2 regions of the Kitasatospora sp. NPDC022856 genome follow, and region 2 is predicted to be linked to the other one. Evidence: riboswitches for the same ligand, from Rfam matches in the RefSeq annotation. Region 2 holds a riboswitch; the other holds the start of a gene.
The links. A riboswitch is a leader RNA that binds a small molecule or an ion and turns the genes downstream of it on or off. The one in region 2 is predicted to bind glycine.
Positions count from the first base shown of each region.

Region 1: linked by a shared signal. The riboswitch ahead of gcvT (glycine cleavage system aminomethyltransferase GcvT) and the one ahead of gcvP (aminomethyl-transferring glycine dehydrogenase) in region 2 are both predicted to bind glycine.

Region 1 is NZ_JBVHHE010000036.1:10,837-19,022, forward strand. It holds gene ACZ34W_RS31430 (L-serine ammonia-lyase) at 1-843, opposite strand, end outside; gene glyA (serine hydroxymethyltransferase) at 989-2,257, opposite strand; gene gcvH (glycine cleavage system protein GcvH) at 2,398-2,775, opposite strand; gene gcvT (glycine cleavage system aminomethyltransferase GcvT) at 2,910-4,031, opposite strand; glycine riboswitch at 4,261-4,367, opposite strand; gene ACZ34W_RS31450 (enhanced serine sensitivity protein SseB C-terminal domain-containing protein) at 4,620-5,414, shown strand; gene ACZ34W_RS31455 (enhanced serine sensitivity protein SseB C-terminal domain-containing protein) at 5,561-6,502, shown strand; gene ACZ34W_RS31460 (ABC transporter permease) at 7,181-8,170, shown strand.
Region 2 is NZ_JBVHHE010000018.1:167,178-175,363, reverse strand. It holds gene ACZ34W_RS24020 (MFS transporter) at 1-1,220, opposite strand, end outside; gene ACZ34W_RS24015 (PRC and DUF2382 domain-containing protein) at 1,363-2,643, opposite strand; glycine riboswitch at 2,867-2,970, shown strand; gene gcvP (aminomethyl-transferring glycine dehydrogenase) at 3,210-6,110, shown strand; gene ACZ34W_RS24005 (DUF5999 family protein) at 6,219-6,410, opposite strand; gene ACZ34W_RS24000 (hypothetical protein) at 6,761-7,333, opposite strand; gene ACZ34W_RS23995 (glutamate-cysteine ligase family protein) at 7,702-8,186, shown strand, end outside.

The DNA.
Region 1 (8,186 bases), on a different contig from region 2:
CCGGCGGCCGGAGGCGTTCTCCTCGTTGACGGCCATCGCGTAGAGGGTCACCCACTCCATGGCGTTGGCCGGGCCGATGCCCTCGGCGCGCAGGGCGCGGGCGCCCGAGGCGGCGCGGCGGCGCACCTTGAGGCCGCCGGGGAGGATGCCCTCGCGGGACATCCCGGCCCGCACGCACTCCTGCATGACGCGCCAGATCTCCAGCAGCCCGGCCCGGATCTCCTCCTCGCTGCGCCAGGCCTTCTCGTTCTCCAGCATCAGGCCGGAGATGGACAGGCCGGTCTCGCGGCTGAGGCGGAGCAGCTCGTCGCCGGTGCGGAAGGGGTACTTCAGCACGGTGTCGTCCGGCTTCACGCGGTCCGCGCCCAGCGCGTCCTCGTCGACGACGAAGCCGCCGCCGACCGAGTAGTAGGTCTTCTCCAGCAGCAGGCCGCCGTCGGCGTCGAAGGCCCAGAGGGTCATCCCGTTGGCGTGGTACGGCAGCGAGCGGCGCCGGTGCAGGATCAGCTGGGTGCCCGGGTCGAAGTCGATCGGGTGGGCACCGAGCAGGTCGAGCCGCTTCTCGGCGGTGATCCGCTCGACGTCCCGGTCGGCCTGGTCGACGTCGACCGTGCGGGGGGAGTTGCCCTCCAGGCCCAGCAGGACGGCCTTCGGGGTGCCGTGGCCGTGGCCGGTGGCGCCCAGCGAGCCGAAGAGCTCGGCGCGGACGCTCGCCACCCCGGTCAGCAGGTCCTCGGACTTCAGGCGGCGGGCGAACATCCGGGCGGCGCGCATCGGGCCGACGGTGTGGGAACTCGACGGGCCGATGCCGATGGAGAAGAGGTCGAAGACGCTGATGGCCACGGAGGACGTCCTTGTCTGGTCTCGTGGAAGGACTTGCAGGCGGGGTGCTGACACGGAACGGGGCACCGCGCGCACTGTCCAGTGTGCGCGGTGCCCCGGAATCCCAGGTGACCAGGCGGGGTGAGCCCGGTCACCCGTGTCCGAACTACAGGTTCGGGTAGAGCGGGTACTTCTCGGCGAGGGCGGCGACCCGGGCCTTCAGCGCGGTGGCGACGGTCTCGTCGAAGGCGGGCTTCAGCGCCTCGGCGATGATGTCGGCGACCTCGCGGAAGTCCTCGGCCTGGAAGCCGCGGGTGGCCAGGGCCGGGGTGCCGATCCGCAGGCCGGAGGTGACCATCGGCGGGCGCGGGTCGTTCGGGATGGCGTTGCGGTTGACCGTGATGCCGACCTCGTGCAGCCGGTCCTCGGCCTGCTGGCCGTCGAGCTGGCTGTTGCGCAGGTCGACCAGGACCAGGTGGACGTCGGTGCCGCCGGACAGCACCGAGGCGCCGGCCTCGGCGACGTCGGCCTGCAGCAGGCGCTCGGCCAGGATCCGGGCGCCGTCCAGGGTGCGCTGCTGGCGCTCCTTGAACTCCTCGGAGGCGGCGACCTTGAAGGCGACGGCCTTGCCGGCGATCACGTGCTCCAGCGGGCCGCCCTGCTGGCCGGGGAAGACCGCGGAGTTGATCTTCTTGGCCCACTCGGCCTTGGAGAGGATGACGCCGCCGCGCGGGCCGCCCAGGGTCTTGTGCGTGGTGGTGGTGACCACGTCCGCATACGGCACCGGGTTGGGGTGCAGGCCCGCGGCGACCAGACCGGCGAAGTGCGCCATGTCGACCATCAGCAGGGCGCCGACCTCGTCGGCGATCCGGCGGAACGCGGCGAAGTCCAGCTGACGGGGGTAGGCGGACCAGCCGGCGATGATCAGCTTCGGCTGGTGCTCCTTGGCGAGGCGCTCGACCTCGGCCATGTCGACCTGGCCGGTCTTGTCGTCCACGTGGTACGCGGCGACGTTGTAGAGCTTGCCGGAGAAGTTGATCTTCATGCCGTGGGTCAGGTGACCGCCGTGGGCCAGGCTCAGGCCCAGGATGGTGTCGCCCGGCTGGATCAGCGCGAACATCGCGGCGGCGTTGGCCTGCGCGCCGGAGTGCGGCTGGACGTTGGCGTGCTCGGCGCCGAACAGGGCCTTGATCCGGTCGATCGCGATCTGCTCGACCACGTCGACGTGCTCGCAGCCACCGTAGTAGCGGCGGCCCGGGTAGCCCTCGGCGTACTTGTTGGTCAGCACCGAGCCCTGGGCCTCCATGACCGCCACCGGGGCGAAGTTCTCGGAGGCGATCATTTCCAGGGTGGTCTGCTGGCGGTGCAGCTCGGCGTCGACCGCGGCGGCGATCTCCGGGTCGAGCGAGTGCAGGGACTGGTTGAGAACCGTCATGGTGTGGTCTTCCCAGGGAGGAGAGAAGGAGGTGCCGCGCCTGGCACGCCCCACGGAAGGGTGGCGGCGGGCGACCGGAGGGCGGAGGAGGCCCGGTGGCCGGGGCGGCCGCCGCACTGCGGCCACCCCGAACGGCCGGCTCAGGCCGGGTTGGTCAGGGCGTTGTACTCGTCGGCGCTGAGCAGCTCGTCGGTCGACTCGACGCGCACCTTGAACAGCCAGCCACCCTCGAACGGGGCGCTGTTGACCAGGGAGTTGTCGTCCAGGACGTCCTGGTTGACCTCGGTGATCTCGCCGGTGACCGGCGAGTACAGGTCGCTGACCGACTTGGTGGACTCCAGCTCGCCACAGGTCTCACCGGCGGTCACGGTCTCGCCGACCTCGGGCAGCTGCACGTAGACGATGTCACCGAGCGCGTCGGCGGCGTGGGCGGTGATGCCGACCGTGGAGACACCGTCCTCGACGGCGGTCAGCCACTCGTGCTCCTTGGTGTACTGCAGGTGCTGGGGGTTGCTCATGGCGTCATTCTCCAGGATGGGAAGCGGGTACGACGAAGCGGGCCGCCGGACGGACGGCTTCGACGTGGATCTTCGGGGTGGTCAGGCCCGGGCGGGCGCGCTCGTGAGGCCTCGGCGGGCGCGCCCGAGGGGCGTCAGCGGGCGCGCTTGTAGAACGGCAGCGCCACGACCTGCACCGGCTCGTGCTTGCCGCGCACGTCCACCGCGACGGTGGTGCCCGGGGCGGCGTGCGCCGCGTCCACGTAGGCGATCGCGATCGGCTTGCCCAGCGTGGGGGAGGGCGCGCCCGAGGTGATCCGGCCGATCGGCTCGCCGTCGGCGGTCACCACGGTGTACTCGGCGCGCGGCACGCGCTTGCCCTCGGAGACCAGGCCGACCAGCACCCGCGGCGGGTTGGCCTCGGCCGCGGCGGCGGCCTGCTCCAGGGCCTTGCGGCCGACGAACGCGCCCTCGTTGGTGGTCTTGTCGAAGCGGACCACCCGGCCGAGACCGGCGTCGAAGGGGGTCAGGTCGGTGGAGAGCTCGTGCCCGTAGAGCGGCATGCCGGCCTCCAGGCGCAGCGTGTCGCGGCAGGAGAGGCCGCAGGGGACGAGGCCGCGGCCGGTGCCGGCCTCGGTCAGCGCCGTCCAGATGTGCGCGGCGTCGCCCGGGTTGCAGAAGATCTCGAAGCCGTCCTCGCCGGTGTAACCGGTGCGGGCGAGCAGCACGTCGCGGCCGGCCACCTGGGCCGGGAGGATCGCGTAGTACTTCAGGCCGGGCAGGTCGGCCTCGGTGGTGTCGGCCAGGATCGCGGTGGACTCCGGGCCCTGGACGGCGATCAGCGAGTAGGTGTCGCGGTCGTCGGTGACGACGGCGTCGTAGCCCTTGGCGCGGGCGATCAGCTCGTCCAGCACCAGCTGGGCGTTGGAGGCGTTGGCGACGACCAGGAAGGCGTCCTCGCGCAGGCGGTAGACGATCAGGTCGTCCAGGATGCCGCCGTCCTCGGCGCAGATCATGGTGTAGCGGGCCCGCAGCTCGCCGAGCGCGGAGACGAAGCCGACCAGCGCGTGGTCCAGCATCGCGCCGGCCTGCGGGCCGGTCACGGTGATCTCGCCCATGTGGGAGAGGTCGAACAGACCGGCCTTGGTGCGGACGGCGAGGTGCTCCTCGCGCTCGCTGCCGTAACGCAGCGGCATGTCCCAGCCGGCGAAGTCGGTCATGGTCGCGCCGAGGGCGCGGTGCAGCGCGTCGAGCGCGGTGAGGCGGAGGGACGACATGGCCTGGAACTCCTCGGTCTGGGCACTCAGGTGTGCGCACGCCGGACCGGACCCGCTCGGGGACCGAGCCTGCGCGCGGGCATGCGGCGGCTGGGTCTCCCCATCTGTCGTCGAACCTGAGAGCTTCACCGCACGCGGGCCCGCAGCGCTTCACAGCTAACAGGACAGCATGGCGGCTTGCACCGTGGGTGGGCGCGCGACAGGGCCGTGCGCCGCTTTCCAGATGTGCCTAACCCGTGCGGTAGGGGGGCCTGAGAGATTCCGGGGAGGACTTGCTCCTTCGGCGCCGGCTGTACCGCCTCTCGGGGGTACTCCGGACTCTCCCGCGCGGGTTCGAGCGGCCGGTATGGAGTTGAGGTTCTCGGCGGGGAACACCCGCAGACGCGGACATCATGGCACGTCCCGGCGGAAGACGGGAGAGGGGCCCCGGGCCCGGCCCCGTCCGGCGGGCCCGGCCCGCACCCGCCACCGGTAGCCCACCGGTACCGCCCCGGCCCCGTACCGACCGGTACCGGCGCGCACCGCGGCCCCGGCCGCGGGCCCGCTAGGCTGCTCGGCGTCGGCGGACAGAGGACGGTACAGCGGCGGATGGGGTACCCGGTGGAGCAGCAGCAGGGGTGGGGCGGCCCGGAGGCGGCGCCGACCGGCGGTGGATGGCCCGCGAACGAGCTGGAGCAGGTGCTCACGGCCGCGCTCGGCGATCCCGGCGCGACCCCCCGGGTGTTCGAGGTGCTCGCCCGCAGCCAGGTGTGGATCCCGCTGCCGGCCGGCGGCGACCCGCAGGGCCAGGCCCTGGACCTGCCGACGATCGAGCTGGCCGGCGACCCCTACGTCCCGGTCTTCTCCTCGCAGGAGGTGCTCCTCCAGCAGGCGCCCGGGATGGCCTTCGCGATCGCGCCGGTCTGGGAGTTCGCCCGCGGGCTGCCGCTGGGCGTGGGCATCGCGGTGAACCCGGAGGCGCCGGTGGGCATCCCGGTGCCGCCGCAGGGCGTCGCCGAGCTGCGGCGCGGGCCGCGCGAGGACCGCTGGGACGCCCCGGAGGCGCCGACCGGCGGCCGGGTGGCGCTGCGCGAACCGGTGCCGGGCGAGGACCCGGAGGCCTTCCTGGCCGCCTGCCGGTACGAGCTCTCGGGCCTGCCCGGCGTCCTGACCGCCAGGCGGGCGCTGGCCAGCGTGGAGGGCGAGCCGACGGTGATGTTCGTCGGCGTCCAGCTCGATCCGGCGGCCCCGGCCGAACCGGCCGCCGTGAACGAGGCCCTGGGCCGTGCGCTGGGAACCGCGCCGCTGCCCGGCGGCGTCCACCTCGTACTGCTCGACCTCGCGGAGGACCCCGTGGTCGAGTGGCTGCTCAACCGGGTCCAGCCGTTCTACGCACGGATGTGACGCGTTCCTCCTCGCCCGGCACCGGGCCGGAGGCCACCGCCGGGCACGTCGGCGTGGCGGTGGCGGGTGGCGCCCCATAGGGTGCCTGCAGATGACCGCCGGGCCGGCGGCAGGTGAGAGAAGAAGAGGCGCAGCGAGGTGGGCGCATGAGTGCGGGAGCGGTAGCGGGCGGTGCACCGGGGCCCTGGGGCCAGGCACCCGCCGGGCGCCCCGGCGCGGATCCGAGAGCGCTGGAGCACGCCCTGCGCGAGGTCGCGCCGGAACGCTGGGAGGCGTACGAGGCACTGCTGCACGCGCTGGCCGCGGGGCAGGTCTGGATGCTGCTCTGGCACGGTACGCCGGGCAGTCCGGACGCCCAGTACGGGAACATGGAGATCAGCGGTCACGGCTACGCGCCGGCCGTCACCTCGCCCGAGCAGCTGGCGGCGTCCGGCTGGGCGCGGGCGCACGAGGTGATCTCGGGGCGCGAGATCGCCGCCTCGCTCTATCGCACCCGCTGGGGCCTCTGGCTGAACCCGCACGCCCCCGGCGGCGGCGTCGGGGTGCCCTGGGCGGACCTGCGCCGGATCGCGGCCGGCCTGGACCGGCTGCCGGCCGGGCCGCTGAAGCTGAGCGAACCGCAGGTGCAGGCCCAGCAGTTCTTCGCGCTGCTGGAGCGGCAGGCGGTCGAGGTGCGGGCGGTCAAGGCGTTGCGCCGGGCCTGGGTGCAGCCCTCCGTGGGCGAACCGTACCTGGCCATCGGACTTGAGCTGTACGAGAGTTCGCCGCCCACGGTGGAGGCCGTCCGGGCGCTGATGCAGCGCGCGATCGCGGTCGCGCCGGAGGGGCTCGCGGTCTCCACCGTCGCCATGGGGGACGAGTACGACCCGGTGGCGCTCTGGATGCGGGCCAACGCGCGGCCGTTCTACGACCGCGAGGCGGGCGGCCACGGCCGCTCGCAGGCCGCGCCGTACCCGCCGGTGCCGCCGCCGCCCTACGCCTCGCAGGCGGGCCCGGCGTACGGCTACGGCACCCAGGCGCCCGGCCCGGTGTGGCCGGGGCAGCAGCCGCCGCCGCCGCAGCCCTGGCCCGGCTACCCCGGGCGCTGACGCCCGCACGGTCGACGCGGCGGGCCGCGGTGCCCGCGCCGCACGCCGGGCGTTCCGCCGCCCGTGCCGGGGCTCCGGGCATTCGGGCGCCGGTACCGCACGCCGGGCATTCCGGCGACCGTGCCGCAACTCCGGGCAGACCAGGTGTTCGTGTCCCAACTACGGGCACTTCGGACACCTGTCGCAAGCACGGATGTTCGGGTGTTCTCGGCGCGGTAACGGGTAGTCCGGGTGTATGCACCCAAAGCCCTCCACCAGGACCGACATGACGATCCGTCATGTCGGTCCTGGCATTTCCGGTCGGATTTCCGGCTGGTTCGGTGCAGCCTCTTGACATGCATGTAACAGCTGTGTGAAGAGGGATATGCCGAAGATCCAGAGGTGCATGCCGACAGATCACAGTTGGGCATCTCTCGGTTGTCAGGGCTGGCGCAAGCCAGTTCGGATGGCAGAGAGTTCTGCGCAACGCACCGCGCGTACTGGGTGCCCCACGAGGGTGAACGCGCTGGCGGACCGCTTGAGCCTCGCGACGCCCATCCCGCGCGGCCGCAGTACCCGAGCACGTCGCACCGCTGAACACCCGCACCTGAACCTCCGCACGTCCGCACCAGCCGTACCGCCGAACCGGCGACCGGCACCCGTGGGCCGGCCACCGTCGGCGAGGGGACCGAACTGACCATGACCGCACCCATCAAGACCGCCGGGAACACGCCGGAGGCAGCCGCCGCCGCGAGCCCGGCCACGAAGATCGAGGGCCGCTCGCTCGGCCGGATCGCCTGGACCCGTTTCAAACGGGACAAGGCCGCCGTCGCCGGCGCCGTCGTGGTGATCCTGCTCGTCCTGCTGGCCGTGCTGGCCAAGCCGATCGAGTCGATGTTCGGCCTGGACCCCGACGCCCTCAACCAGGACCTCCTGGACGCCAACCTCGGTGGTCTGCCGTTCGGCGACTGGGGCGGCATGAGCGTCGACCACCCGCTCGGCGTGGACCCGCTGCAGGGCCGTGACCTGCTCTCCCGGGTCATCGAGGGCTCCTGGGTCTCGCTGCTCGTCGCCTTCGGGGCGACGCTGCTCTCCAACACCCTCGGCACCGTGCTCGGCGTGATGGCCGGCTACTACGGCGGCTGGGTGGACGCCCTGATCAGCCGGGTGATGGACGTCTTCCTGGCGTTCCCGCTGCTGCTCTTCGCCATCGCGATCTCCGCCTCGCTCCAGGGCGGCGCGTTCGGCCTGCACGGCCTCCCGCTGCACATCGGCGTGCTGATCTTCGTGATCGGCTTCTTCAACTGGCCCTACATGGGCCGGATCGTGCGCGGCCAGACCCTCTCACTGCGTGAGCGCGAGTTCGTCTACGCGGCCCGCAGCCTGGGCGCCCGGGGGCCGTTCATCCTGTTCAAGGAGCTGCTGCCCAACCTGGTCGGTCCGATCCTGGTCTACTCGACCCTGCTGATCCCGACCAACATCCTCTTCGAGGCGGGCCTCAGCTTCCTCGGCGTCGGCATCCAGGCCCCGCAGGCCTCCTGGGGCGGGATGCTCAACGACGCGATCAAGTACTACCAGGTGGACCCCCAGTACATGGTGGTCCCCGGTATGGCGATCTTCCTCACGGTGCTCGCCTTCAACCTGCTCGGCGACGGGCTGCGTGACGCCCTCGATCCCAAGAGCAACTGACATTCCGTCAGGACCC
Region 2 (8,186 bases):
ATGCCGTTGGCGATGCCGCTCTGCTCGACCGGGACGGCGCCGTTGATGTAGGCCGGCATCGCCGAGAAGGCGAGGCCGATGCCGAGACCGAAGATCGCCGAGGCGGTGTAGATGTCGGCCTCGTGGCTGTGGCGGACGGCCAGGTAGGCCATCGCGACGGCGCCGAGGACGCCACCGAGGACCAGCGGCAGGCGCGGGCCGCGACGGGCGATCAGCAGGGCGCCGACCGGGGCGGCGACCATCGAGCCGAGCGCGGACGGCAGCAGCATGACACCGGCGTGCAGCACGGTCGCGGTGAACCCGTAGTGGGTGAGCTTCTCCGGGGTCTGGGCGAAGTTGCTGATCACCATGAACGAGCCGTACATGCCGAAGCCGATCAGCAGGCCGGCCAGGTTGGTGAAGGCGACGGCCGGGCGGGACATCATCTTCATGTCGACCAGCGGGTGCTTGACCTTGACCTCGATGACGCCCCAGATCAGGGCGATCACGGCGGCGACGGCGAACAGGCCGAGCGTCTTGGTGGAGGTCCAGCCCCAGGTGTTGCCCTGGCTGACCGCGACCAGCAGGGCGGAGAGCCAGCCGGCCAGCGTGATCGCGCCGAGCGGGTCGGCGCCGCCCTCCTTGTCGGTCACCGGGTCGCTGGGGACCCGGAAGGCGACCAGGGCGACCGCGAGCAGGCCGAAGAACAGGCCCATCCAGAAGATCGACTTGTAGCTCCAGTGCTCCAGCAGCAGGCCGGTGGCGACCAGGCCGAGGCCGCTGCCGACGCCCATCGAGGCGCTGATGGCGGCGACGCCACCGGTGACCTTCTGCTTCGGCAGCTCGTCGCGGACGATGCTGATGGCCAGCGGCAGCACGCCGCCGCCGGCGCCCTGGAGGACGCGGGCGACGACCAGCCAGGTGAAGGAGTGGGTGCTGACGGCGAGCGCCGAGCCCGCGACGAGACCGGCCAGCGAGATCAGCAGCATCGGCTTGCGACCGCGCAGGTCGCCGAAGCGGCCCAGCAGGGGGGTCAGCACGGCGGCCGAGAGCAGGTTGGCCGTCATCAGCCAGGTGATGCTGGAGCCCGAGACGTCGAGCTCCTTGGCCAGCGAGGGCAGGATCGGAACGACCGCGGTCTGCACCACGCTGAACGACAGCATCGCCAGGATGAGGGCCGGCAGGACCCGGGCGCTGCTCTGCTTCTCGGCCGCGGTGGTGGGCTGTGGTGCCTCACTCACGGTTGCTTCCTCCCGTACATAGTGAATGAACTGAAGCAACCATGCCGGGAGATACTTCAGTGTGTCAAATATCGATCGGTGAAGCTTTGGCAAAGTCGAAGGACCCCGGACCTTGGAGGTCCGGGGTCCCTGGGTCGGACCGTCAGGCGAGCGGCCTCAGCGGGGCCGGCCGGGACGGCTCGTCGGCGCCCAAGTGCCCGCCGGCGCCCGCGTGTTCGCCGCCACCCGGGCGCCCGGCGGCGCCGTCGGGTGTGGCGGACGGGGTGTGGTTGGACGAGGGGCCCGGGGCCGGGGCGGCCGTGGTGTTGTCGTGGACCTCGACGTGCTCGCGCCGCAGCTCGTCCCGGATCACCTCCTCGTCGGTGTAGCGCTCGACGACCAGGCGGACCCGCTCGATCGGCGCCAGGTACTTGCGGACCACCGGCCGCTCCTCGCGCAGCGTGACCTCCTCCACCGCCTCGGCGATGTCCTTGTCGCTCAACGAGGCCCGCTCCGCCTCGCCGACCGGCGTCCGCTCCACCCGGACCCGCTCGCGGACCACCGGCACCCGGCGCTCCACCGCCTCGCTGGTCACGTACTTGCGCAGCTTCGCGGTGCCCACGACATGCCACTCGGTGGTGATGTCCAGCCGTTCCTCACGGCAGGTGATCTCCACCGGAGCGTTCGGCGCGGACGAGGCCGCGCCCGCGCGGTCGGGCGCCGGGGCACCGGAGGTGGCGGCCCGGGGGGCCGCCACCTCGGCGCCGTCGGGGCCGCCCGTGACGAGCGGGGCCGCCGGCGGGCGGTGCTCCGGTGCGACGGGCGCCGACGGGGTGGCGGGCGCGGTGGTGTCGAGGGTCCGCACGTTGGGCTCCGTAGCAGGTTCGGACGGCTTGCCGAGGTCGGCGGCCGGGGGGACGGTGAGGGGCGGGGCCATGCTGTCGGCCGAGTGGAAGGCGAGCGGCTTCGCCGGGGCCGCCGAGGCCGACTGGTCGGCGGGCTTCGCCGCGGCGACGCCCGCCACCGCGGCGGTGCCCGCCGCTGCCGCCGGGGCGGCGGCCGGCACGCTGCCGAAGTCGAGGTCGGCCGGCTCGGAGCCGGAGCCGTCGCCGGCCGACGGCCGGCCGTCCACCTGGGTGTCCAGCCCGTAGTAGCGGTAGAGCTGGAGCTCCTGGGCGGGTGACAGGTGCTGGCCCACGCCGAAGTCCGGTGACTCCTTCACCAGGGACTTGTCGTAGGGCACCCGCAGTTCGTCGCCGGAGAACTCGCTCGTGGTCAGGGGGACGAAGGCGTCCCGGCCGAAGATGCCGGTCCGGACGGCCGCCCATTCGGGCTGCCCGGTGGCGTCGTCCAGGTACACCTCGTCGACCGTGCCGATCTTGTCTCCGTTGCGGTCGACCGCCTTGTGGCCGATGAGGTCCCGGGGGTCGATATCGGTCTGCACTCTTTCCTCCAGTGCGTCGAGCCTGCGGAACGCCCGCAGGCCGGCGGCCGGCCCGCCCGTCCCATCCGCCACTTCACACCAAAAGCCATGAACCGGACCGGCGCGACCGGGGTGCGGCCGGACGGGCCCGGTGCTGCGCCGTCCGGGTCACGGACCGGCTGTTCACCTGCCAGGACGCACCCGTGATCGAGGCGCCTGCCGCTGGTACCCTGGGCGCGACCGCCGAGCCCGCTCGGGAGAGTCCCCGAGAGCGGAAGTCGCTGGTCGGGGCGCCGAAGGAGCAACTCCTCCCCGGAATCTCTCAGGCATCCGTACCGTGTGGGATAGGTCACTCTGGAAAGCAGGGCAGGACTGCCGGCGAGGGAGCCGGCGGCACCACCCTCACCGACGGTGCAAGCCGGCGGGGCGCCACAGCGCCTCGCGCGGGTGAAGCTCTCAGGTCCCGATGACAGAGGGGGAGGCCTGTCGGGTCCGTCCGCCCCAGGCCTGTCCGCTGTCGTCCGCAGCGGCGGTGCCGCCCGGCGTGCGTACCCCCGCCGGTCCGTGACCAGGAGGCCTCGACCACCATGAACGCCCAGCCGAACGCGGGACGCACCACCACCCCCGTGACCCTCACCGAGCTCGAGCAGGCCAGCCCCTTCGAGAACCGCCACATCGGCCCCGACGTCGCCGCGCAGGAGAAGATGCTGGCCCAGGTGGGCTACGGCTCGCTGGACGAGCTCGCCGCCACCGCCGTGCCCGAGGCGATCCGCTCCATCACCGGGCTGGACCTGCCCGCCGGCCGCAGCGAGGCCCAGGTCCTCGCCGAGCTGCGCGAGCTCGCCGGTCGCAACACCGTCCTCCAGCCGATGATCGGCCTGGGCTACTACGGCACCTTCACCCCGCCGGTGATCCTGCGCAACGTCCTGGAGAACCCGGCCTGGTACACCGCGTACACGCCGTACCAGCCGGAGATCTCGCAGGGCCGTCTGGAGGCGCTGCTCAACTTCCAGACCGTGGTCTCCGACCTCACCGGTCTGCCCACCTCCGGCTCCTCGCTGCTGGACGAGGGCACCGCGGCCGCCGAGGCGATGTCCCTGGCCCGCCGTGTCACCAAGGTCAAGGGCGGCGTGTTCCTGGTCGACGTCGAGACCCTGCCGCAGACCGTCGCGGTGATCCGGACCCGCGCCGAGCCGACCGGCGTCGAGGTCGTCGTCGCCGACCTCTCCGCCGGCATCCCGGCCGAGATCGCCGAGCGCGGCGTCTTCGGCGTGCTGCTCCAGTACCCCGGCGCGACCGGTGTGGTCCGCGACCTCGCCCCGGTGATCGAGCAGGCCCACGGCCTCGGTGCGATCGTCGCCGTCGCCGCCGACCTGCTGGCGCTGACCCTGCTGAAGTCCCCGGGCTCGCTCGGCGCCGACATCGCCTGCGGCACCTCGCAGCGCTTCGGCGTGCCGATGGGCTTCGGCGGCCCGCACGCCGGCTACCTCTCGGTGCGCGCCGAGTACGCCCGCTCGCTGCCCGGCCGCCTGGTCGGCGTCTCCGTCGACGCCGACGGCAACCGCGCCTACCGGCTGGCCCTGCAGACCCGCGAGCAGCACATCCGCCGCGAGAAGGCCACCAGCAACATCTGCACCGCCCAGGTGCTGCTGGCCGTGATGGCCTCGATGTACGCCGTGTACCACGGCCCGGACGGCCTGGCCGACATCGCCCGCCGCACCCACCGCTACGCCGCCGCCCTCGCCGAGGGCCTGCGGGCCGGCGGCGTCGAGCTGCTGCACGGCGAGTTCTTCGACACCGTCACCGCGGTCGTCCCCGGCCGCGCCGCCGCGATCGCCGAGGCCGCCCGCGCCCACGGCATCAACGTGTACCAGGACGGCGAGGACCGGATCTCGGTCTCCACCGACGAGACCACCACCCGCGAGCACCTGGCGGGCGTCTGGGCCGCGTTCGGCGTCGAGGGCGTCGAGACCCCGGAGAGCGCCGAGGCGCTGCCGGCCGCGCTGTTGCGCGAGGACGAGTACCTGACCCACCCGGTCTTCCACAGCCACCGCTCGGAGACCGCCATGCTGCGCTACCTGCGCCGCCTGTCGGACCGCGACTACGCGCTGGACCGCGGCATGATCCCGCTGGGCTCCTGCACCATGAAGCTCAACGCGACCACCGAGATGGAGCCGGTGACCTGGCCGGAGTTCGGCCAGCTGCACCCGTTCGCGCCGATCGACCAGGCCCAGGGCTACCTCACCCTGATCCGCCAGCTGGAGCAGCAGCTGGTCGAGGTCACCGGCTACGACGCCGTCTCGATCCAGCCGAACGCCGGCTCGCAGGGCGAGCTGGCCGGTCTGCTGGCCGTCCGCGCCTACCACCACGCCAACGGTGACGTGCAGCGCGACGTCTGCCTGATCCCGTCCTCCGCGCACGGCACCAACGCGGCCTCCGCCGTGATGGCCGGTATGCGCGTGGTCGTGGTCAAGACCCTGGTCGACGGCGACGTGGACGTCGAGGACCTCCGGGCGAAGATCGAGCAGCACCGCGACAACCTCGCGGTGCTGATGGTCACCTACCCGTCCACCCACGGCGTGTACGAGACCCAGATCACCGACATCTGCGCCCTGGTGCACGAGGCCGGCGGCCAGGTCTACGTGGACGGCGCCAACCTGAACGCCCTGGTCGGCCTCGCCAAGCCGGGCAAGTTCGGCGCGGACGTCTCGCACCTGAACCTGCACAAGACCTTCTGCATCCCGCACGGCGGCGGCGGCCCGGGCGTCGGCCCGGTGGCGGTGCGCGCGCACCTGGCGCCGTACCTGCCGAACCACCCGCTGCAGTCCGAGGCGGGCCCGGCCACCGGCGTCGGCCCGATCTCGGCCGCCCCGTGGGGCTCGGCGGCCATCCTGCCGATCTCCTGGGCGTACGTCCGGCTGATGGGCGGGGAGGGCCTCAAGCGGGCCACCCAGGTGGCGGTGCTGAACGCCAACTACATCGCCAAGCGCCTGGCCCCGCACTTCCCGGTGCTCTACACCGGTCCCGGCGGCCTGGTCGCGCACGAGTGCATCATCGACCTGCGCCCGCTCACCAAGGAGACCGGCGTGACGGTGGACGACATCGCCAAGCGCCTGATCGACTACGGGTTCCACGCGCCGACGATGTCCTTCCCGGTGGCCGGCACCCTGATGATCGAGCCGACCGAGTCCGAGGACCTGCACGAGATCGACCGCTTCTGCGACGCGATGATCGAGATCCGGGCCGAGATCGACAAGGTCGGCTCGGGCGCGTGGCCGGCCGAGGACAACCCGCTGCGCAACGCCCCGCACACCGCGGGCGCGCTGGCCGGTGACTGGGCGCACGGCTACTCGCGCCAGGAGGCCGTCTTCCCGGCGGGCGTGAACCCGGCGGACAAGTACTGGCCGCCGGTCAGCCGGATCGACGGCGCGTACGGCGACCGCAACCTGGTCTGCTCCTGCCCGCCGCTGGACGAGTACGGCTCCTGAGCCGACTGACGCGGTACGGCAGGGCCCCGGCGGAGTCTTCTCCGCCGGGGCCCTGCCCGTTGTCCTGCGTCGTCGGTGTCGCTCGCGGCCGACCCCGCCGTCGGCCGGTCAGGCGGCGTGTGCGACGGGGCGGCGCGGGGCGATCACCCGGCCGTCGGGCAGCAGTTCGCCGGTGTCCTCGAAGACCAGGACGCCGTTGCAGAGCAGGCTCCAGCCCTGCTCCGGGTGGCAGGCCACCGGTACGGCCGCCTCGCGGTCCTCGGACTCCGCCGACGGGCACTCAGGACGGTGCTGGCACATACGCGTACCCTCGCTTCGCTTGGCGATCCTCCCCGTGGTGCGGCGCCGCCGGGTGACCGGCGGGAGCCGCCGCGGTAGTCGGATCCTGTCCGGCGCCGGGCCAGGTGTGGACCGGCGCTCAAGTGGGTAGGACAGGGGGTCCTTCCACGCTGGTTCCCAGTGTCGGCATCCCGGGGCGATCGCGCAGCAATTTCGTGACATGCGCCACAACTACCGGGCAGAGATCACCCGTTCAGGTGGCAGCAGACGTGAATGAGCGCCGGACGGGTCAAGGGGCGGCTGGCTCGATTCGGCCATGCCCTATGACCCGTCCGGGTGGGTACGGGTGGCGCGGGGGTGACGGGGGACGTTCAGGAGGAGCCGAGCAGCAGTGGCCTGGCGAGCGGGGCGCGGGTGAGGACGGGCAGCAGGTCCGCCGCCGGGTAGGCGCGGTGCGCGGTGACGCCGAGCGGGGCCGGGGCCAGTGGGATCAGCTGATCCGCGTCGGGGCCGGCGTCCGGGCTGTGCAGCCAGAGCGCGGTGGCGTACTGGCCCGGAAAGGTGAGCAGCCGGGGCTGCCGTCGGGTCCGCGAGGTCTGGGCGAGCTGCCAGGCCTGGCGCAGTGCCCGGACGGTGGAGTCCAGGTACGGCCCGGCGGTGAAGTGGGAGAAGACGTGGCCCTCGACGCCCTGGACCACCTCGGCCGCGGCCGCCACCTCGGCGCCGTCCTTGATCAGGAACCGCCAGCCCGTCCGCCGGGCGGCGGCGAGCTCGGGACGGGGCCCGTCCAGGACGTGGACCGCGAGCGGATGCGCGGGCAGCAGCGGGCCGGTCGGATGACGCAGCGCGGCGGCGGCGGGCTGGCGCAGCGCGGTCTCCGAGTCGAGCGCGGCGAGGACCGCGCGCAGGGCGCTGGGCGGGGGCTGGGGGGTCTGCAGAGTCATGGCGGGGTCGCCTCTCCGTGCGAGATCGGCGTGCGAGTGCGGCATACCGGCATGGCGCGGTGTGTCGTCGGTGACGGAACCTGGCCGTGTCCGGTTGTGCATGATCGCGGTGCGGGCGCCGCCGCTGCCGTCGACGAGGGTGTTCGGATCGACAGCGGGCCGGCCTTGGGCGCAGTGCGAATTCTATCGAACAGGTGCACAGGGTGACCTGTTTATCACAGGCGGTGGCGCCGGGCAAGTCGACGGATGTGCTGAAAGACCATCAGTTCCCTTGCATTGCAAGCCGGTCGAAGCGATCGGGTATCGATCTTCGGGGTGGGCATGATGCTTGCACGGTCGGTCGGCCGGCCGCTCAGGAGGAGGGGACCATGGGCGAGAAGGTCGTGGCGACGCGCGCGGACCTGTCGGACCGGCAGCTGTACCGGCGCAAGCTCCAGTCCTGCCAGGACGCGCTGGAGCGGATGCTGCGAGAGGACCGCTTCGACCGGCCCCGCGCCGTGATGGGGCTGGAGATCGAGCTCAATCTGGCCGACGAGCAGGGCCTGCCGGTGATGCGCAACGCGCAGGTGCTCAGCTCGATCGGCTCCAGTGACTTCCAGACCGAGCTGGGCCAGTTCAACATCGAGGTCAACATCGCCCCGCACCGGCTCGCCGGCCACGTCTTCGAGGAGCTGCGCGAGGAGATCGACACCGGGCTGCGCTACGCCGACCGGCGGGCCGCCGAGGCCGGCGCGCGGATCGTGATGGTCGGCATCCTGCCGACCCTGGAGCACGATCACACCGGGCTGGACGCGATGTCCCACAACCAGCGGTACAGCCTGCTCAGCGACCAGATCCTGGCCGCCCGGGGGGA